DNA from 3 places in the Streptomyces sp. NPDC005752 genome. Region 2 is predicted to be linked to each of the others. Evidence: riboswitches for the same ligand, from Rfam matches in the RefSeq annotation. Region 2 holds a riboswitch; each other region holds the start of a gene.
What was found. Region 2 has a riboswitch for cobalamin ahead of ABZ441_RS00220 (ribonucleoside-diphosphate reductase subunit alpha). Riboswitches for the same ligand answer to the same signal wherever they lie in the genome.
Positions count from the first base shown of each region.

Region 1: it holds a riboswitch for cobalamin, as region 2 does, so the genes downstream of both, ABZ441_RS09345 (energy-coupling factor ABC transporter permease) here and ABZ441_RS00220 (ribonucleoside-diphosphate reductase subunit alpha) in region 2, are expected to answer to the same signal.
Region 3: it holds a riboswitch for cobalamin, as region 2 does, so the genes downstream of both, ABZ441_RS31665 (cobalamin biosynthesis protein) here and ABZ441_RS00220 (ribonucleoside-diphosphate reductase subunit alpha) in region 2, are expected to answer to the same signal.

Region 1 is NZ_JBEXYB010000008.1:77,246-84,217, reverse strand. Features, by position in the region: gene aztC (zinc ABC transporter substrate-binding protein AztC) at 1-350, shown strand, start outside; gene aztD (zinc metallochaperone AztD) at 401-1,594, shown strand; cobalamin riboswitch at 1,757-1,962, shown strand; gene ABZ441_RS09345 (energy-coupling factor ABC transporter permease) at 1,992-2,702, shown strand; gene ABZ441_RS09340 (energy-coupling factor ABC transporter substrate-binding protein) at 2,699-3,067, shown strand; gene cbiQ (cobalt ECF transporter T component CbiQ) at 3,074-3,823, shown strand; gene ABZ441_RS09330 (ATP-binding cassette domain-containing protein) at 3,820-4,665, shown strand; gene ABZ441_RS09325 (SulP family inorganic anion transporter) at 5,716-6,972, shown strand, end outside.
Region 2 is NZ_JBEXYB010000001.1:39,363-46,334, reverse strand. Features, by position in the region: gene ABZ441_RS00235 (DUF3311 domain-containing protein) at 1-193, shown strand, start outside; gene mctP (monocarboxylate uptake permease MctP) at 190-1,824, shown strand; gene ABZ441_RS00225 (GNAT family N-acetyltransferase) at 1,972-2,472, shown strand; cobalamin riboswitch at 2,513-2,650, shown strand; gene ABZ441_RS00220 (ribonucleoside-diphosphate reductase subunit alpha) at 2,788-5,184, shown strand; gene ABZ441_RS00215 (ribonucleotide-diphosphate reductase subunit beta) at 5,184-6,200, shown strand; gene ABZ441_RS00210 (hypothetical protein) at 6,197-6,409, opposite strand; gene ABZ441_RS00205 (helix-turn-helix domain-containing protein) at 6,491-6,972, shown strand, end outside.
Region 3 is NZ_JBEXYB010000057.1:18,381-25,352, reverse strand. Features, by position in the region: gene ABZ441_RS31675 (putative cobaltochelatase) at 1-1,684, opposite strand, end outside; gene ABZ441_RS31670 (cobyric acid synthase) at 1,681-3,267, opposite strand; gene ABZ441_RS31665 (cobalamin biosynthesis protein) at 3,264-4,208, opposite strand; cobalamin riboswitch at 4,337-4,467, opposite strand; gene ABZ441_RS31660 (hypothetical protein) at 4,610-4,834, opposite strand; gene ABZ441_RS31655 (inorganic phosphate transporter) at 4,847-6,088, opposite strand; gene ABZ441_RS31650 (class II aldolase/adducin family protein) at 6,337-6,972, shown strand, end outside.

The sequences.
Region 1 (6,972 bases), on a different contig from region 2:
GACGCCGGTTGGTCACCAATCACCATGTCTTCGGATATCTCGCCCAGCGTTTCGGATTCCGGGTCGTGGGCGCGGTGATCCCGAGCGGCACCACGCTCGCCTCACCGAGCGCATCGGATCTCAAGTCCCTGGCCGACACGATCGAGACGACGGGGGTGAAGGCGATCTTCGCCGACTCGTCGCAACCGGACCGACTGGCCCGGGTGCTCGGACGTGAGAGCGGCGTCGAGGTGGACGTCGTGCCGCTGTTCTCCGAATCCCTCACCGAGAAGGGAGAGGGGGCGGCCACCTACCTGGAAATGATGCGCGCCAACACCCGGTCCATAGCCATGGGACTGGGCACCGAATAGCCACGCTGTCGCCGGTCATGAGCGACAGCTCTGGAGAGGGAACACACGAAGTGAAGCATGTAGCACGCCCGAGGAACGCGGCTGCCGCCGCCCTGCTCGCCGCCTCCGTAGCGCTCACCGCCTGCGGTGGTGACGGTGGGAAGCCCGCCGCGAAGGCGGCGGACAACTCGTCCGGTTCACCGGCCGCCCAGGTCGTGAACCCGATCGTCACCACGTACGACGGAGGCCTCTACGTACTCGACGGCACGACACTGAAGCTCGCCGAGGACATACCGCTGGAGGGGTTCAACCGGGTCAACCCCGCGGGCAGCGACCGCCATGTGATGGTTTCCACCTCGACCGGTTTCCGGGTCCTCGACGCAGCGGGCCGGAAGCTCACCGACGTCGAGTTCGAAGGCGGCAAGCCGGGCCACGTCGTCCGTCACGCCGGCAGGACCGTCCTCTTCGCCGACGGCACGGGCGAGGTCACGGTCTTCGACCCGGAGGACCTCGGCGACACCGCGCCGAAGGCCGAGACGTACACCTCCGCCGCGCCGCACCACGGTGTCGCCATCCAGCTCGCCGACGGCAGGCTGGTGACGACCCTCGGCACGGAGGAGAAGCGCGTCGGCATCGCGGTACTGGACGAGGACCGCAAGGAGATCACCCGCAGCGAGGAGTGCCCGGGCGTCCACGGGGAGGCGACCGCCAAGGACGAGGCGGTCGTCATCGGCTGCGAGGACGGAGTCCTGATCTACAAGGACGGCGCCGTCAAGAAGGTGAACAGCCCCACCGAGTACGGCAGGATCGGCAACCAGGCCGGCTCCGACGAGTCGCCCGTCGTCCTCGGCGACTACAAGAAGGACAAGGACGCCGAGCTGGAACGCCCGGAACAGATCTCGCTCATCGACACCGGGACGGGCAAGATGCGGCTCGTCGACATCGGGACGAGCTACACCTTCCGCTCGCTGGCACGCGGTGCGCACGGTGAGGCGCTGGTCCTGGGCACCGACGGCCGCATCCATGTCATCGACCCCGCCACGGGCAAGGTGACCAGGAAGATCTCCGTCCTCGGTTCGTGGCGGGAACCGCTGGACTGGCAGCAGCCCCGCCCGGCGCTGTTCGTGCGCGACCACACGGCATACGTCTCGGACCCGGAGAACAAGAAGCTGGTCGCCGTCGACATCGAGTCGGGCCGGCAACTGGCCTCGACCGAACTGCCCGAGGCTCCCAACGAGCTGAGCGGTGTCGTCGAGCAGCACTGATCCCCCTCCCGAGGTGCAGGAGCGCGTTCCCGCAGGGCGGCAGCGCGCTCCTCCCCCTCGCGCTTCCGAGCCCGCCACCACCTGGATCACCACCCGGACCGTCGCAGGTCATCGCGTACACGGCCGCCCGCGGGGGCGTGTCCACCCGGGCCTCCCCCGGCTTGTCATCACCACCCGCCTGGCACTACTGTCGCCACGCCTTGGTGAACGGGAAATCGGTGTGATGCCGGTGCGGCCCTCGCCACTGTGATCGGGAAGTCCGGCTCCGGCCCTCGCGGGCAGCCACTGGGTCCTTGTGACCCGGGAAGGCGGAGTTCGGGCGGTGTTACCCGTAAGCCAGGAGACCGGCCAAGGCACTTCAACCATCCACGAGGTGCTGGAGAGGGTCTGCTGAGCCATGCACATAGCCGAGGGTTTTCTGCCTCCGGCGCACGCGATCGCCTGGGGTGTCGCGTCCGCGCCGTTCGTCGTCCACGGAGTCCGGTCGCTCACGCGTGAAGTCAGGGAGAACCCTGAGAGCACGTTGCTCCTGGGGGCTTCCGGGGCCTTCACGTTCGTACTTTCCGCCTTGAAGATCCCCTCCGTCACGGGAAGTTGTTCGCATCCCACGGGTACGGGGCTGGGAGCCATCCTGTTCCGCCCGCCGATCATGGCGGTACTGGGCACCATCACCCTGCTCTTCCAGGCGCTGCTGCTCGCCCACGGCGGCCTGACCACGCTCGGCGCCAACGTCTTCTCGATGGCGATCGTCGGGCCCTGGGCGGGGTACGCGGTCTACAAGGCGCTGCGCCGTTACGACGTGCCGCTGATGGTGGCGGTGTTCTTCGCAGCGTTCGTCGCCGACCTGTCCACGTACTGCGTCACCAGCGTGCAGCTGGCGCTCGCCTTCCCGGACCCGAGCAGCGGGTTCCTGGGCGCGCTCGGCAAGTTCGGCTCCATCTTCGCGCTCACCCAGATCCCGCTCGCGGTGAGCGAGGGGCTTCTGACCGTGCTGGTGATGCGGCTCCTCGTGCAGTCCAGCAAGGGGGAGCTGACCCGGCTCGGGGTGTTCCTCAGCGGCAGGCGCACCCCGACCAGGACGGCCGAGACCGAGGCGGTTGCCAAATGAACAAGAACACGAAGATCAACGCCCTTCTCCTGCTCGTCGTGGCCGCGCTGGCCGTCCTGCCCCTGGCCCTCGGCCTCGGCGACGGCCAGGAGGAGCCCTTCGCGGGCGCCGACGCGCAGGCGGAGACCGCGATCACCGAGATCGCCCCCGCGTACGAACCCTGGTTCTCCCCGCTGTACGAACCGCCTTCCGGTGAGGTCGAGTCGGCACTGTTCGCCCTCCAGGCAGCGCTCGGCGCGGGTGTCCTCGCCTACTACTTCGGCGTGCGGCGCGGACGCCGTCAGGGCGAACTGCGGGCGGCCGCCCGGCAGGACGGCGGGGGCACCGGGCCCGGTGCCGGGGAGTCCGCGGCCCGGAGGAACTGAGCGCACGTGCTGCAGATCGATGCGGCGGCGCACAGCAGTCGCTGGCGCCGCCGCCATCCCGTGGACAAAGCCGTGCTCGGACTGGGATTCACGGTTCTCGCCATATCGCTGCCGCCCTGGCCCGGCGCGCCCCTGATCCTGGTCGCCGCCCTGGCCGTGCTGCTGGGGCCGGCGGGCGTGACCGCCCGCCATCTGTGGCGGGCGTACCGGGTGCCCCTGGGGTTCTGCGTCACCGGGGCCGCCACACTGCTCGTCGAGGTCGGCGGGCCCGGGGGGCTCGTCGGCCTGGCCCCAGGGGGGCCGGCACGCGCCGTTGAGTTGCTGCTGCGCACCTCGGCCGCGTCGCTCGGCGTCCTGCTGTTCGCCTTCACCACCCCCGTGTCCGACCTCCTGCCCCGCCTGGTCAGGGCAGGAGTGCCCGCGGCAGTGGTGGACGTGGCCCTGGTGACCTACCGCATGAGCTTCCTGCTCCTCGACTCGGTTCGCCGGATCAGGGAGGCCCAGGCCGCCCGGCTCGGGCACACCACACGGGCCGCGGCCTGGCGGTCCCTGGCCGGGCTCGGAGCCACCGCGTTCATCAGGGCCTTCGACCGCGCGGCGCGGCTCCAGCAGGGGCTGGCGGGGCGGGGCTACGACGGAACCCTGCGCGTCCTGGTGCCCGAGGCCCGCGTCTCCGTCCGGTTCGTGGCCGTGAGCGTCACGCTGCTCATGGCCCTCACCGCACTGACCTTCGCCCTGGAAAGGCCGCTGTCATGAGCGAATCCGTGCTGCTCGCCCTGCGGGGAGCGTCCTTCGCGTACGAGGACGGCCCCGCTGTGCTCAGCGGTCTCGACTTCGAGGCGCGCGAAGGACGTGCTCTCGCCCTGCTCGGTCGCAACGGCAGCGGCAAGACCACGCTGATGCGGCTCCTCAGCGGCGGACTGCGCCCGCGCGAGGGGCAGTTGGCTGTCGAGGGTCGCCCCGTCACGTACGACCGCAAGGGGCTGACCCGGCTGCGCACCACCGTCCAGCTGGTGGTACAGGACCCCGACGACCAGCTGTTCGCCGCGTCCGTCTCCCAGGACGTGTCGTTCGGACCTCTGAATCTGGGCCTGCCCGACACCGAGGTGCGCGCGCGGGTGGACGAGGCGCTCGCCGCCCTCGACATCACCGCCCTGGCGGACCGGCCCACCCACCTCCTCTCCTACGGGCAGCGGAAGCGCGCCGCGATCGCCGGGGCGGTCGCCATGCGGCCCCGGGTGCTGATCCTCGACGAGCCGACCGCCGGGCTCGATCCGGACGGTCAGGAACGGCTGCTCGCCACGCTCGGCACCCTCCGCGACAGCGGCACCACCGTCATGATGGCCACTCACGACGTCGATCTCGCCCTGCGCTGGGCCGACGACGCCGCCCTCCTCACCCCGGCCGGTGTCCGCGCCGGGCCCGCGCCGACGATGCTGGGACGCACGGATCTCCTGCGGGAGGCCGGGCTGCGGTTGCCGTGGGGCATCGCGACCAGTCATATGCTGCGCACGCACGGCCTGTTGGGCGAGACAGCCCCCGGCCCCCGCACCGCCGAGGAACTCGCGGCGGGCTTCGGCCCGCCGGCCGATGCCTGAGGGCCGCCGCCCCGCGACGAGGACCGGTCGCGCGAGTGAGCGGGCGCGCAGGGGCTCCACGATCGCGAAGCCGGGCGTTGATCCGACAATCGGAGTACTACGCCTCGGCCGCAATTCCCGCCGGCTAACAGTTAGCCCATAGGCCGAACCGTTGTACGAATATGACGGGCGGAACTTCACCGGCATATGCATGAGCCACACAGTCGCGGATGATCTCAAATAGTGAGAACCGATCGTGTGACACATCCCCAGGCCACAGGGTTCCGGGGATTGTTTCGACTCGTTGGGCATCGACTTTCGGACTCTTCACAAAGGGTTAACTCCATATGCCCTTCGGCCTGTTAGCGTCCCTAAGGAAGGATGCGTTCCGGAAGGAGGCGAAGGGTGCGCGCAGCGGCGGTCAGGTTCGTGCTCGCGTTCCTGATGGGTTTCCTTCTGGCCCCGTTCTCGGGCACGTCGCCGGCCGAAGCACACGCGTCCGCCCCGGAAGTGCGAGCGACCGGTCTCCCGGATGCGACCGTCGGCGAGACCCACCGTGCGTACGCCACATGCGGCGCCCCCGATCGCGGGGGTGAGTCGAACGGCCTTCTGCGCCATCGTGACCGGCACCGATCGGCGACCCTGACCACTCCCGCGACACCGTCGCGCGCCGCCGTGACGGGTGAAACCGACGGGATGCTCACACCGGCGGCCGTCGCCGCGATGGGCAACGCGCATCGCATCTCCAGATCCTCGATCGCACATTCCTCCCCCGGGCTCCAGGTGTTCCGCTGCTGAGCTGACCCGAGGCGCTCGTCGCACCTGCCCCTGCCCGTCCACAGTCCTGCGGGTCTCGGACCGGAGGGGTAGTGCCGGCCTGCCTTCCGGTCCCCCAGTTCTCGCACGCACACCGACGCGCCGGGCCTCGGCGCGCCAAGGAGGAACCACTGGCATGCAGTCAACCGTCGAACTTTCCGCGGCCGAAGTCCTACACGTCAGCGACAGCGCCGCCTGGGCACCCCCGCCCAGCGACGTCCGCTCGGCCCCCTTCCGCACGGGATGAGGGCCGCCATGGGCCGTCTCGCCACGTTGCCCCACCTGCGGCAGGATTTCGCCGCGTCACTCGTCGTCTTCCTGGTCGCGCTGCCGCTGTGCGTCGGCGTCGCCGTCGCGTCGGGAGTCCCGGCGGAACTGGGTCTGATCACTGGCATCGTGGGTGGTCTCGTCACCGGCTTCATGCGCGGCAGCAGCCTCCAGGTGTCGGGGCCGGCCGCCGGTCTCACCGTTCTCGTCTTCGAGGCCGTCCAGTCCTTCGGGCTGCCCGCGCTCGGGGTGATCGTGCTGACGGCGGGACTGCTGCAGTTGGCCATGGGCGCCCTGCGGCTGGGCCGCTGGTTCAGGGCCATCTCCGTCTCCGTCGTCGAGGGCATGCTCGCCGGCATCGGTCTCGTCCTCATCGCGGGCCAGCTGTACGCGGCCGCAGGCATCGAGGCACCGCTCTCCGGTACGGGCAAGATGGCCGGCATCCCGGGGCTGCTCGCCGACGCCGTGTCCAGCCCGGCGGCTCTCGCCTCCCTCGCGGTCGCCGCCGGGACCATCGCTCTGGTCGTCGGGTGGAACAGGATGCCGAAGCGGGTGCGGGCCGTCCCCGGCGCACTCGCCGCGGTCGTGCTGGCCACCCTGGCCTCGCTGGCGTTCGACCTGCCCGTCGCAACCGTTCAGGTCCAGGGGCTGCTCGATGCCGTCCAGATGCCCGCCCTGTCCGAGTTCGGCGGGCTGGCGAGCTTGAGTCTGCTGGGAACCGTGGCGGCGTTCACGCTGATCGCCTCCGCCGAGAGCCTGTTCAGCGCGGCCGCGGTGGACCGGCTGCACGACGGGCCGCGCACCCAGTACGACAAGGAGCTGATGGCCCAGGGGACGGGTAACACCGTGTGCGGCATTCTCGGCGCGCTGCCGATGACCGCGGTCATCGTGCGCAGCTCGGCCAATGTCCAGGCGGGCGCGCGGACCAAGGCCTCCCGGGTGCTGCACGGCGTGTGGCTGCTCCTGTTCGCGGCCCTGCTTCCGTCGGCCCTGGGTCTCATTCCTCTGCCGGCCCTCGCCGGCATCCTCATCCACGCAGGATGCAAGCTCATCCCTCTGCGCTCTCTCGTCGCCCTGTGGCGCGAGCACCGCGGCGAGGCGCTGATCCTGGTCGTCACGGCCCTGGCGATCGTGACGGTGAACATGTTCGAGGGTGTTCTGACCGGTCTCGCCCTGTCGGTAGCCAAGGCCGCCTGGGACGCCTCCCACATCAGGCTGGAGGTCGTCGACAGCAGCGCCGACGGA
Region 2 (6,972 bases):
ATGTCTGATCGCCCCGTTCGTGGCGCTGCTCTGGGTCAGTTCGTACGCGAAGGTCGAACCGACCTTCATCGGCATCCCGTTCTTCTACTGGTACCAGATGCTCTGGGTGCTCATCTCGACCGCTCTGACCATGATCGCGTACGTGTTGTGGCAGCGTGACCAGCGCGCCCGCAAGGGGGGTACGTCAGCATGAAGGACGGCGTGAACGGCGTCGCACTCGCCGTATTCATCTTCTTCTTCCTGGCCGTCACGGTCATCGGATTCATGGCCTCGCGCTGGCGGAAGGCCGAGAACGAGGCCAGCCTCGACGAATGGGGCCTGGGCGGACGGTCGTTCGGCACCTGGGTCACCTGGTTCCTGCTGGGCGGCGACCTCTACACGGCGTACACCTTCGTCGCGGTGCCCGCGGCGATCTACGCGGCGGGCGCGGCCGGCTTCTTCGCCGTCCCGTACACGATCCTTGTCTATCCGCTGATCTTCACCTTCCTGCCGCGTCTGTGGTCCGTGTCGCACAAGCACGGCTACGTCACCACCTCGGACTTCGTCCGGGGCCGCTTCGGCTCGAAGGGGCTCTCGCTGGCGGTCGCCCTCACCGGCATCCTCGCGACGATGCCGTACATCGCGCTCCAGCTGGTCGGCATCCAGGCCGTGCTGGACGTCATGGGCGTCGGAGGCGGCGAGACCACGCACTGGTTCATCAAGGACCTGCCGCTGCTGATCGCCTTCGCGGTCCTCGCCGCGTACACCTACTCCTCGGGACTGCGCGCGCCCGCGCTCATCGCGTTCGTCAAGGACGGCCTGATCTATCTGGTCATCGCCGTGGCGATCATCTACATCCCGATCAAGCTCGGTGGCTTCGGCGAGATCTTCTCCAAGGCCGGCGAGGCGTACGCGCAGACCAACGAGGCGACGGGCCAGCCGCGCGGCGCGCTGGTGCCCGGCGACATGGGCCAGTGGGGCTACGCCACGCTGGCTCTGGGCTCGGCCCTGGCCCTCTTCATGTACCCGCACTCCATCACGGCGACGCTCTCCAGCCGCAGCCGTGAGGTGATCCGGCGCAACACCACGATCCTGCCGCTGTACTCGCTGATGCTGGGTCTGCTGGCCCTGCTCGGATTCATGGCGATCGCCGCCGGGATCAAGGTGGACAACGGCCAGCTCGCGATCCCCCAGCTGTTCGAGACCATGTTCCCCGACTGGTTCGCGGGCGTGGCCTTCGCCGCGATCGGGATCGGCGCCCTGGTGCCGGCCGCGATCATGTCGATCGCCGCGGCGAACCTCTTCACCCGCAACATCTACAAGGACTTCATCAAGCCCGACGCGACCCCGGCCCAGGAGACCAAGGTCTCCAAGCTGGTCTCGCTGCTGGTCAAGGTCGGCGCGCTCGCCTTCGTCCTCACCATGGACAAGACGGTCGCGATCAACTTCCAGCTGCTGGGCGGTATCTGGATCCTGCAGACGATGCCGGCCCTGGTGGGCGGCCTGTTCACCCGTTGGTTCCACCGCTGGGCCCTGCTCGCGGGCTGGGCGGTCGGCATGCTCTACGGCACGGCGGCCGCGTACGGCGTCGCCAGCCCGACCCAGAAGCACTTCGGCGGTTCCTCGAAGGAGATCCCGGGCATCGGCGAGATCGGCTACATCGGCCTCACCGCGATCGTGCTGAACATCGTCGTCGTGGTCGTACTGACCTTCGTCCTCAACGCGCTGAAGGCCCCGGCGGGTGTGGACGAGACCTCGCCGTCCGACTACACCGCGGACGTGGGCGACCCGGGCGTCAAGGCCGAGCTCCCGCCGGCCACTGCGGGCGCGCCGGGCGGTCACTGACCCCCTCGGCAGTCGTCCGGCATGACATCCGTCCGTCCCGGCAGGGTCCACCTGCCGGGACGGCGTCGTACCGGGTACGGCCCGCGAGACCGCGGTCGGCCGTAAACGGGGGGCGTCACGCTCCCCCTCTGCGGCAGACTGCGGCCCATGGACGTATCGATCAGGCCGGCCCGGCGGGCTCAGTTCGAGGAACTCGGCGAGATCACCGCTCAGGCGTATCTCGGAGACGGTCTGCTGGACTTCGGCGCCGGCGACCCCTACCTGGAGCAGCTCCGCGCCGTCGAGCGGCGTGCGGCCGATGCCGAGGTGCTGGTCGCGCTGGACGACGACGGCCGGCTGCTGGGTGGTGTCACCTACGTCGAGCCGGGCAGCCCGTGGGCGGACATCGCAGGTGAGGACGAGGCGGAGTTCAGGATGCTGGCCGTCTCGCCGGAGGCCCGTGGCCGGGGCGTGGGTGAGGCGCTCGTACGGGCCTGCATCGACCGGGCACGGGCTCGCGGAGGGCTGTCCGGAATCGTGCTGTCGACGCAGTCGTCCATGGCGGCCGCCCATGGGATCTACCGGCGGCTGGGCTTCGCACGGTCCCCGGAGCGGGACTGGAGTCCGCTGCCCGGCTTCGTACTCCTGACATTCCGCCTGGAGCTCTGACCCGCCACGACACTACATGTGGGGGCTGCCTCAATCAGCAGCCCCCACATGTATGCTCGACCTCGCTGTCGCCGCAGGGGAATCCGGTGCGAATCCGGAACTGTCCCGCAACGGTGTGACCGGTGTGTTTCTGTGCACCGCGATAGTCCGAAGACCTGTCGACAGCGCGTCCGGCTCGACCGAACCGGACGCAGAGACGTCCGGGCCCCGCGGAGGGCCGGTGGACGCCGTGCGCCGCGCCGCCCCTCCCCGGGTGCCCTCCGTGCCCGGCTGCCCCGCTCCCGCAGGCCCCGAGCCGAGCGAGGGATAGCCCCAGTGACCATCGCGCCAGCCGACCCGGTTTCAGCCACGGAACTCGAAGGCCGCACGCCCGACGCGCCCGGGACCGCACTGCTGCGGACCCTGACCGGCCTCACGGCCGATCTGCCCGACACCGACCCCGGGCGGGTCGCCGCCGCCGCGCTGCGCGGCCGCAACGCCCGGTCGGACGAGGCGGAGCTGCGGTCGCTGGCCACCGAGGCCGCCGCCGGGCTGATCTCCGAGGACCCGGCCTACTCCCGGCTCGCCGCGCGGCTGCTCACCCGGGCCGTAGCGGACGAGGCCGCCGGCCAGGGCGCTGTCTCCTTCTCGTCGTCGGTCGCCGTCGGGCATCGCGAGGGTCTGGTCGCGGACCGCACGGCCGAGTTCGTCACGCTCCACGCCGCCGCTCTCGACGCCCTGGTGGACCGGGCGCTCGCCGACGGCGCCGACGACCGCTTCGGCTACTTCGGACTGCGCACGCTGCACAGCCGGTACCTGCTGCGCCACCCGCTCACCCGCCACGTGATCGAGACCCCGCAGCACTTCATGCTGCGCGTCGCCGCCGGCCTCGCCGAGGACACCTCCGAGCGGGCCCTGGAGGAAGTGGCCGCGCTGTACGGCCTGATGAACCGGCTGGACTACCTGCCCTCCTCCCCCACCCTCTTCAACTCCGGCACCCGCCACCCGCAGATGTCCTCGTGCTATCTGCTGGACTCGCCGCTGGACGAGCTCGACTCGATCTACGACCGCTACCACCAGGTGGCGCGTCTCTCCAAGCACGCGGGCGGCATCGGTCTCTCGTACTCCCGTGTCCGAGCCCGGGGTTCACTCATCCGGGGCACCAACGGGCACTCCAACGGCATCGTGCCGTTCCTCAAGACGCTCGACGCCTCGGTCGCCGCGGTCAACCAGGGAGGCCGGCGCAAGGGCGCCGCCGCCGTCTACCTGGAGACCTGGCACGCGGACATCGAGGAATTCCTCGAGCTGCGCGACAACACCGGCGAGGACCAGCGGCGTACGCACAACCTCAACCTGGCGCACTGGATCCCGGACGAGTTCATGCGCCGTGTCGACGCGGACACGGACTGGTCGCTGTTCTCCCCCGCCGACACCCCCGAGTTGGTGGACCTGTGGGGCGACGAGTTCGACGCGGCGTACCGCGCGGCCGAGGCGAAGGGGCTGGCCCGCAGGACGATGCCGGCCCGTGAGCTGTACGGCCGCATGATGCGCACCCTCGCGCAGACCGGCCAGGGCTGGATGACGTTCAAGGACGCCTCCAACCGCACGGCGAACCAGACCGCCGAGCCGGGCCGGGTCGTGCACTCCTCGAATCTCTGCACCGAGATCCTCGAAGTCACCGACGACGGCGAGACGGCCGTCTGCAACCTCGGTTCGGTCAACCTCGGCGCGTTCGTCGCCGACGGCACCATCGACTGGGAACGGCTGGACGCCACCGTCCGCACCGCCGTGACCTTCCTGGACCGGGTCGTGGACATCAACTTCTACCCGACCGAGCAGGCCGGCCGCTCCAACGCCCGCTGGCGGCCGGTGGGCCTGGGCGCGATGGGACTCCAGGACGTCTTCTTCCAGCTGCGGCTGCCCTTCGACTCCCCCGAGGCCCGCGCCCTCTCCACGAAGATCTCCGAGCGCATCATGCTGGCCGCCTACGAGGCGTCCTGCGACCTCGCCGAGAGGTCCGGCCCGCTCCCCGCCTGGTCCGAGACCCGCGTCGCCCGGGGTGTGCTGCACCCGGACCACTACGACACCGAGCCGCACTGGCCACAGCGCTGGGAGGCGCTGCGCGCCCGGGTGGCGAAGAGCGGGATGCGCAACTCCCTGCTGCTCGCCATCGCGCCGACGGCGACGATCGCGTCGATCGCCGGGGTGTACGAGTGCATCGAGCCGCAGGTCTCCAACCTCTTCAAGCGCGAGACGCTCAGCGGTGAGTTCCTCCAGGTCAACGCCTACCTGGTGGACGAGCTGAAGAAGCTCGGCGTCTGGGACGCGCGGACCCGTGAGGCGCTGCGCGAGGCGAGCGGCTCCGTGCAGGGTTTCGCCTGGATCCCCGAGGACGTACGGGCGCTGTACCGCACGGCGTGGGAGATCCCGCAGCGCGGCCTGATCGACATGGCGGCGGCCCGTACGCCGTTCCTCGACCAGAGCCAGTCGCTGAACCTGTTCCTGGAGACGCCGACGATCGGCAAGCTCTCCTCGATGTACGCGTACGCCTGGAAGAAGGGGCTGAAGACGACGTACTACCTCCGCTCGCGCCCGGCGACCCGGATCGCCCGCGCGGCCTCCGGCGCGGCGTCGGCCGCCGCCCCCGTTCCCGTACAGCAGGCGTCGGCTCCCGACGCGGAGGCCCTCGCCTGTTCCCTCGAAAACCCCGAGTCCTGCGAGGCCTGCCAGTAATGAGCTCGACCGACGTCAAGAACCTGCTCGACCCGGGCTTCGAACTGACCCTGCGTCCCATGCGGTACCCGGACTTCTACGAGCGCTACCGGGACGCGATCAAGAACACCTGGACGGTGGAGGAGGTCGACCTCCACTCCGACGTGTCCGACCTCGCCAAGCTCTCGCCCGGTGAGCAGCACATGATCGGCCGGCTGGTCGCGTTCTTCGCGACGGGTGACTCGATCGTCTCCAACAACCTGGTGCTGACGCTCTACAAGCACATCAACTCGCCCGAGGCGCGCCTCTACCTGTCGCGTCAGCTGTTCGAGGAGGCCGTGCACGTCCAGTTCTATCTGACGCTGCTCGACACCTACCTGCCGGACCCGGAGGACCGTGCCGCGGCCTTCGACGCGGTCGAGGAGATCCCGTCGATCCGTGAGAAGGCGCAGTTCTGCTTCCGGTGGATGGACTCGGTCGAGAAGATCGACCGGCTGGAGACGAAGGCCGACCGCCGGCGCTTCCTGCTCAACCTGATCTGCTTCGCCGCGTGCATCGAGGGACTCTTCTTCTACGGCGCCTTCGCGTACGTCTACTGGTTCCGCTCGCGCGGGTTGCTGCACGGTCTCGCGACGGGCACCAACTGGGTGTTCCGTGACGAGACGATGCACATGAACTTCGCCTTCGAGGTCGTGGACACCGTCCGCAAGGAGGAGCCCGAGCTCTTCGACGACGAGCTCCAGCAGCAGGTCACCGACATGCTGCGGGAGGCCGTCGAGGCGGAGCTGCAGTTCGGCCGGGATCTGTGCGGCGAGGGCCTGCCGGGGATGAACACCGAGTCCATGCGCCAGTACCTGGAGTGCGTCGCCGACCAGCGGCTCACCCGGCTCGGCTTCCCCGCGCTCTACGGTTCCGAGAACCCGTTCTCGTTCATGGAGCTCCAGGGGGTGCAGGAGCTGACGAACTTCTTCGAGCGCCGTCCCTCCGCCTACCAGGTGGCGGTGGAGGGGTCCGTCGGTTTCGACGACGACTTCTAGATCCGTGCCCAGGACCTGATGTACGGGCGCCGTGTCGCCGTGACCGGCTGCGCGGCGCCCGCCGTCCGCGGGGGCGTCTCCCCCCTGCCCCGTCGCGCGTCCCGCAGCTCGCGGTCGATGCGGCGCTCCCGGGCGAGGCCGACGAGTGCGGGCAGCAGGACGAGGGCGAAAAGGGCGGCTATGGCCAGGTAGCTCAGGAATGTGTTCATGGCTCTACTGTCGTCCGTGCGCCAGGATTTCGTCAGTGGCAGGACTGTCACACACCATCGAATTGCTGCCACACTGACGTCATGCTGAAGAATATCGCCGCCCTGCTGCTCGACGAGATCCATCCCTTCGAACTCGGCGTCATATGCGAGGTGTTCGGGCTCGACCGGTCCGAGGACGGGTTGCCTGTCCACGACTTCGCGGTCGTGTCGGCCGAAGGGCCGGTGCTCCAGACGCACGCCGGTTTCTCCATCAGCACCCCCTACGGGCTGGAGCGCCTGGAGGAGGCCGATCTCATCGCCGTACCCGGCGGGAGCCACTTCATCGACCGGGAGTACCCCGAGGAGGTCCTCGACGCCCTGCGCCGGGCCGTGGACCGCGGCGCGCGGGTGCTGAGCGTCTGCGCCGGCGCCTTCGTGCTCGGCGCCGCCGGGCTGCTGGACGGCCGCCGCTGCACCACTCACTGGCGGCACTCCGACGAGCTGGCCCGCCGCTTCCCCGAGGCCCACGTGGAACCGGACGTGCTCTACGTGGACGAGGGGCCGGTCATCACCTCCGCGGGTAC
Region 3 (6,972 bases), on a different contig from region 2:
GCGACTCCAGCCGGGCGGCCGCCGCGTCCACCGACGAGGTCGGGGGCAGCGCCACCTCGGCGTCCTTCCCCCGGAAGGTGACCAGGCCGACCTTGTCCCTGCGCTGGTACGCGTCCAGCAGCAGCGACATCACCGCGCCCTTCACCGCGCTCATCCGCTGCCGGGCCGCCATCGACCCGGAGGCGTCCACGACGAACAGCACCAGATTGCCCTCGCGCCCCTCCCGTGTCGCCTGCCGCAGATCGTCCCGCCGTACGACGAGGCCCCGCCCCGACCGCCCGCGTGCCCGCTGGTGCGGCGCCGCCGCCTGCACGGTCGCCGCCAGGTGCAGCTTCGTCAGCGCACCCTCGGGCCGCCGCGAACCGGTGGTCCTGCCGTGCTCGGTACGCGCCCGGGACCGCCGCCCGGCCGCGCCCTCGCCCAGACCGGGCACGCTCAGCATCTTCGTACGGAACGGCTCGCCGGCCCGCGCGGGCTGCTGCTCCCCGGCACCGCCGCCCGGTGCGGGCGCGTCGCCGCTCCCGCCGTCCTCCCGGCCGGGCGCGTCGGCGCCCCCGTCGTCGGAGCCGCCCGCGTCCGAGCCGCCGCCGTCGCTCTCGGGCCCGCCGCCCTGCGGAGGCACACCGCCGCCGGGCCCGTCGGGGTCCGGATCGTCGTCGCCCCCGCCCTGCTCGTCCGCAGCGTCCTCCAGAGCCTCGTCCAGCTTGTCCTCGTCCAGCCCGGGCGCGTCGAACGGATTGCGCCGTCGCCGGTGGGGGAGGGCCAGGAGCGCGGCCTGCCGTACGTCCTCCGCCACGACCTCCTCGCGCCCCGCCCACGCGGCCAGCGCCGTCGCGGTACGGGCCATGACGATGTCGGCACGCATGCCGTCGACCTCGAACGCCGCGCAGGTCGCCGCGATCTGCCGCAGCACGCCGTCACCGAGCACCACACGCGGGAGCAGGGCGCGCGCGGCGACGATCCGTTCACGCAACGCGGTCTCCTCGTCCGCCCACCGCGCCGCGAACCCCGCCGGATCGTCGTCGTACGCGAGCCGCCGCCGCACGACCTCGACGCGCAGGTCCGTCTCACGCGAGGCGGCCACCTCGACGGTCAGCCCGAAGCGGTCCAGGAGCTGGGGGCGCAATTCGCCCTCCTCCGGGTTCATCGTCCCCACCAGCAGGAAGCGCGCCGCGTGACGGACCGAGACACCCTCCCGCTCGACGTACGAGGCACCCATGGCCGCCGCGTCGAGCAGCAGGTCCACCAGGTGGTCGTGGAGGAGATTGACCTCGTCGACGTAGAGGATCCCGCGATGGGCGTCGGCGAGCAGCCCCGGCTCGAAGGCCTTCACGCCTTCCGAGAGCGCCCGTTCGATGTCGAGCGCCCCGACGAGCCGGTCCTCCGACGCGCCTACCGGAAGCTCCACGGTCCGCGCCGGACGCGACGCGCCCGTACCCGCCTCGTGGGGGCCGTCGGGACACGCCGGATCGGGTGCCGCCGGGGCGCACGAGAAACGGCACCCCGCGACGACCTCGACCTCGGGCATCAGCGCGGCGAGCGCCCGCACGGCGGTGGACTTGGCGGTCCCCTTCTCACCCCGCACGAGCACCCCGCCGACGGCCGGACTGACGGCGTTGAGCAACAGCCCGAGCCGCAGATCGTCCTGCCCGACGATGGCGGTGAAGGGATAGGGCGTATTCACGGAGTCTCCTCTGTAGCGACCACAACTGCATGACCGAGCCCGACCGGCGTTCCGGGAGCCTGGTCCGGCGCAGGCGTCGGCGGCGCACCCGGAGCGATGAACGGCAGACCCGCCGGCGCGCCGGTCTCGATGAGCCGCCACAGGGCGTCCGTATCGGCGTGCTCCTCGATCAGGTCCCCCAGCCGGTCCAGCTGTTCCTCCCGCAACGCCTCGAAGCTCGTGTCGGGCGCCGGGACGAACCGCCGACCCGCGGCCCGCGCGACCTCACCCAGGAACGCCCGCCGGAACGCGTCGCTCTCCAGCGACCCGTGCCAGTGCGTCCCCCAGACCGAGCCCACCCGGCACCCGTCCAGGAACGGCTCGCCGCCGTTCACCTCGGCGACCCCGTGATGGATCTCGTATCCCTCCACCGGCTCCCCGAGCGCCGAACCGACAGGCCGTTCCAGGACCTTCTCCCGGCCGAAACGGACCCGTACCGGCAGCAGCCCGAGCCCCTCGACCAGGCCGGCCCGTGACTCCACGTCGTCCTCGATGCGCTCGCCCAGCACCTGGAAACCGCCGCAGATCCCCAGCACGGGCCGCCCCTCGGCGGCCCGTCGCCGCAGCGCCTCGGCAAGCCCCCGCTCGCGCAGCCAGGCCAGTGCCTTCACGGTCCCCCGGGTCCCGGGCACGACCACGAGGTCCGCGTCGGCGAGTTCCTCCGCCCGGTCCACGAACCGCACGATCACACCCGGTTCGGCCGCCAGGGCGTCCACATCGGTGAAGTTCGACATCAGCGGTACGGCGCACACCGCGACCCGCAGCACGTCCTCGCCGTGCGGCGGCGTCACGACCGACTCCCGTACGGTGCCGCGCATCGACACCCGCAGCCCGTCCTCCTCGTCGATGCCCAGCCCGTGCGCGTACGGCAGGACCCCGTACGTCCGCCGGCCCGTGAGCCCGCGGAGCATGTCGAGACCGGGCTCCAGCAGCGACACGTCACCGCGGAACTTGTTGACCAGGTATCCGGCGATCAGCGACTGGTCCTCGGGGCTCAGCAGCGCCGTCGTACCGAAGAACGAGGCGAACACACCGCCCCGGTCGATGTCGCCGACCACCAGCACGGGGAACCCGGCGGCTCGCGCGACGCCCATGTTCACGATGTCCGTACGCCGCAGATTGATCTCGGCCGGACTGCCCGCCCCCTCGCAGATCACGGCGTCATACGTGCCCCGCAGTTGCTCCAGACAGTCCACGACCGTCCCCAGCAGCGCCTCCTGGCGTCCCCCGTGGTAGCCGCGCGCACTCATCTCGCCGACCGGCTTCCCCATCAGGACGACCTGGCTCGACCGGTCACCCCCGGGCTTGAGCAGCACCGGGTTCATCAGTACCGACGGCTCCACCCGGGCGGCCTGCGCCTGCATCGCCTGCGCCCGGCCGATCTCCGCGCCCCCACGGGTGACGAACGAGTTCAGCGACATGTTCTGCGCCTTGAAGGGGGCGACCTTCACCCCCCGTCGCACAAGCCACCGGCAGATCCCGGCCGTGACGACGCTCTTGCCCGCGTCCGACGTGGTTCCCGCGACCAGCAGCCCGCCGCTCATCCGACTCTCCGTCCCCTGGCCAGCCGCCCCGCCGCACACACGGCGAGGGCCAGCACACTCACCCGGCGCGACAGCCGCACCGCACGTTCGATGTCCGTGACCCGCACGTCCCGCCCGGCCCCGCCGTTGAGCACCGGCCGGTGCTCGACCCGCCCGCCGTACGCGAGGGTGCCGCCGAGCCGTACGCCGAGCGCTCCCGCGAACGAGGCCTCCACCGGGCCCGCGTTGGGGCTGGGATGCCGGCCCGCGTCGGCCCGCCAGGCCCGGACGGCCTCGCGCGGGCGTCCGCCGGCAGCCACGGCCAAGGCGGCGGTGAGCCGGGCCCCCGGCCATCCGGCGACGTCGTCGAGCCGGGCCGAGGCCCAGCCGTAGCGCCGGTAGCGGGGTGACTTGTGTCCGACCATGGCGTCGAGCGTGTTGACAGCCCGGAAGGCGACCAGCCCGGGCACCCCGCCGACCGCGCCCCAGACCAGGGCTCCCACGACGGCGTCGGAGGTGTTCTCGGCGACGGACTCCACCACCGCGCGGGCGATCCCGGGCCCGTCCAGTGCCTGGGGGTCCCGGCCGCACAGATGCGGCAGCCGCTCCCGGGCCAGCTCGATGTCCCCGGCGGCCAGCGCCCCGCCGACGGCACGGGCCTCGCGGCCCAGTGACGTGCCCCCGACGACGGCCCAGGTGGCGGCAGCGGTCAGTGCCACGGCGGCGGCGGGACGGTTCCGTACGGCACGGGCGGCCAGCGCGGCGGCGCCCGTGGCGCCCCCGGCACAGACCAGCGTGTGCAGGGCGCCCCAGCCGCGGTGATCGCGCCACAGCCGGTCCTCGGCACCCGCCGCGGCACGCCCGAAGGCGGCGACGGGATGTCCCCGCCGGGGATCACCGAGCAGCAGGTCGCCGATCAGACCGGCGGCGGCGCCGTACGCGAAGATGCGGTCGGCTCGCACGCGTCAGCCGGCCGTCGCGCCTCGAAGGACCTCAGGGACGGGTGGTGCAGCGACCGACGCAGGGCAGCCAGGCATGGCGTATGTCCTCACTCAGGGTCCGCGCCCTGGTTCGACGTGACCGGCGACGAGAGTCTCCTGGCTTCCGGATCCGCAGTTCCTCCGGCCTTCCAGTCCGCTGCGGCGGACCGTGACTTCCGTGTGGAGGCTGCTCCCCGGTGACAGTGGCGGGACCGCGCCGGATTCGCACCGGCTTCCTCTTCTGTCGCCGTAATGGCTCCGGCAGTCCACCATGCTCCGCGAACGCCCGTCAACCTGCCGTTGACCTGCGAGGCTTCGGTGTGCCCGGACGCACACCGGGCCGGACACACGTGGTGTGTCCGGCCCGGTGCGTGCCCGTGAGGTCAGGCGACGATCAGATAGATCCCGTACGCGACCGCCGCCGCGCACAGCCCGAAGCAGGCGTACGCGCCGACGCGGGCCGGGGCGTGGGAACCGCCGCCGCCCTGAGCCGTCGGCACCTGCTTGGCCAGGCCCAGGATGCCGAGGGTGAAGAGGCCCACGAGCGCGACGGTGATCACGAGGCTGACGCCGAAGACGGAGGCCAGAGCTGCCCAGTCGATGTTCATACGGATCTGTCCTTACACCGTGGCCGGTCGGGCCGGGTCGGTCTGGGGGTCGGCCGGGGCGTGGATCGTGGTCTTGAGGTGTGTGTCCGCCAGGCCGACGGGCGGCGGGCTGACGGCCGCGATGGCGGTCGTGACGACGCCCGCGGGCTCGTTGACGTTGGTGTGGTCGACCGGCTTGCGGCGCGACAGCAGCCAGATGGCGGCGGATCCGCCCACGAGCACGGCGGCCACCACGGCGACACCCCAGGGCCCCTGCTTGGTCAGGAACTCGGCCCCCGCACCGACCAGGCCGGCGGCGGGCAGCGTCAGGCCCCAGGCGATGAACATCCGGGTGGCGGTGGACCAGCGGACCACGCCCCCCTTGCGCCCGAGCCCCGCACCCATCACCGCGCCGGAGCAGGACTGCGTGGTCGAGAGGGAGAAGCCGAGGTGCGAGGAGGCCAGGATGACGGTGGCCGCACTCGTCTGGGCCGCGAATCCCTGCGGCGGACGCAGGTCGGTGAGGCCGCTGCCCATGGTGCGGATGATGCGCCAGCCGCCGAGGTAGGTGCCCAGCGCGATCGCGATACCCGCGGAGGCGATGACCCAGACCGGCGGGTTGGAACCGGGGGCGAGGACGCCGCCGGTGACCAGGGCCAGGGTGATGATGCCCATGGTCTTCTGCGCGTCGTTGGTGCCGTGGGCGAGCGAGACGAGACCGGCCGAGGCGATCTGGCCGGCGCGGTAGCCCTTGGCGGTCGACTTCAGCTGTGCCTCGTCCGTGATCTTCCGGTTGAGGCGGTACGTCAGCCTCGTGGCCAGCAGCGCGGCGACACCGGCCACCAGCGGAGCCGCGATCGCGGGCAGCAGCACCTTCGTGACGACGGTGCCGCCGTCGATCGAGGACCAGCCGGCCGACATCACCGCGGCGCCGATGAGACCGCCGAAGAGAGCGTGGGAGGAACTGGAGGGCAGACCCACGAGCCAGGTCAGCAGATTCCACAGGATGGCGCCGACGAGCGCCGCGAAGATGACCTCGGTTCTGAGACCGTCCTCATTGATGATCCCGCCGGAGATCGTCTTGGCGACCTCGACGGACAGGAACGCGCCGACGAGGTTGAGAACGGCGGACATGGCCACCGCTGTCTTGGGCTTGAGAGCGCCGGTCGAGATGGTGGTGGCCATCGCGTTGGCGGTGTCGTGGAAACCGTTCGTGAAATCGAACACGAGAGCTGTCACGACCACAATCGCAAGCAGCAGCGTGATGTGTTCCATTTACCCAGGCAATCGTTCGACGTCATTGGCACGTGGAACGTAAGCAACCAGGGTGAACGGAAGATGAACTGGGCAGGGCGGCATGGTGACCCCAACCGCGTATGCCGGTTCCGCTTGTGTGCGCGGTGGGTGGGCCGGACCTCCGCGGCCGGTGCGAGGCCCGGCTCCCGCCCCGCTCCGGCGGCTGTGGCTGCGGCCGACGCGCTCCATCGGCGAGACATCGGTCACGTGCCCCCTAGGATCCCCGCATGACCGACGAGCACAGAGACGCCATCGAACAGGTATGGGACGGTGTCGTCGCGACGGCCCGGCGTACCGCGGCGGACGGCCTCGTCGTCGGCACCTCGGGCAACGTGTCGGCCCGGGTCGGCGACATCGTCCTGGTCACCCCCAGCGGGGTGCCCTACGACCGGCTCGGCCCGGCCGACGTGGTCGGCGTCGACCTCGACGGACGTCAGGTCCTGGGCGACCTGGCCCCGACCAGCGAACTCCCTCTCCACCTCGCCGTCTACCGGGGCAGCGGCGCCGCCGCAGTCGTCCACACCCACGCCGTGCACGCCACGGCCGTCTCCACCCTCGTCACCGAGGTGCCGCTCATCCACTACGCCGCCGCGATGCTCGGCGGCCCCGTCCGTACCGCCCCGTACGCGCTCTACGGGACGCGGGAACTCGCCGACAACATGCTGGCCGCCCTGCGCGACCGCACCGGCTGCCTGCTGCGCAACCACGGCACCGTCACCCACGGGTCCACCCTCGACGAGGCCTACGACCGCACCGCCCAGCTCGAATGGATGTGCAGGCTCTGGCTCACCGCCAGCTCCGTGCCCGGCCACCGGCCGGCCCTCCTCACCCCGGCCCAGCTGCGCGACGTGCAGGAGGCCCTG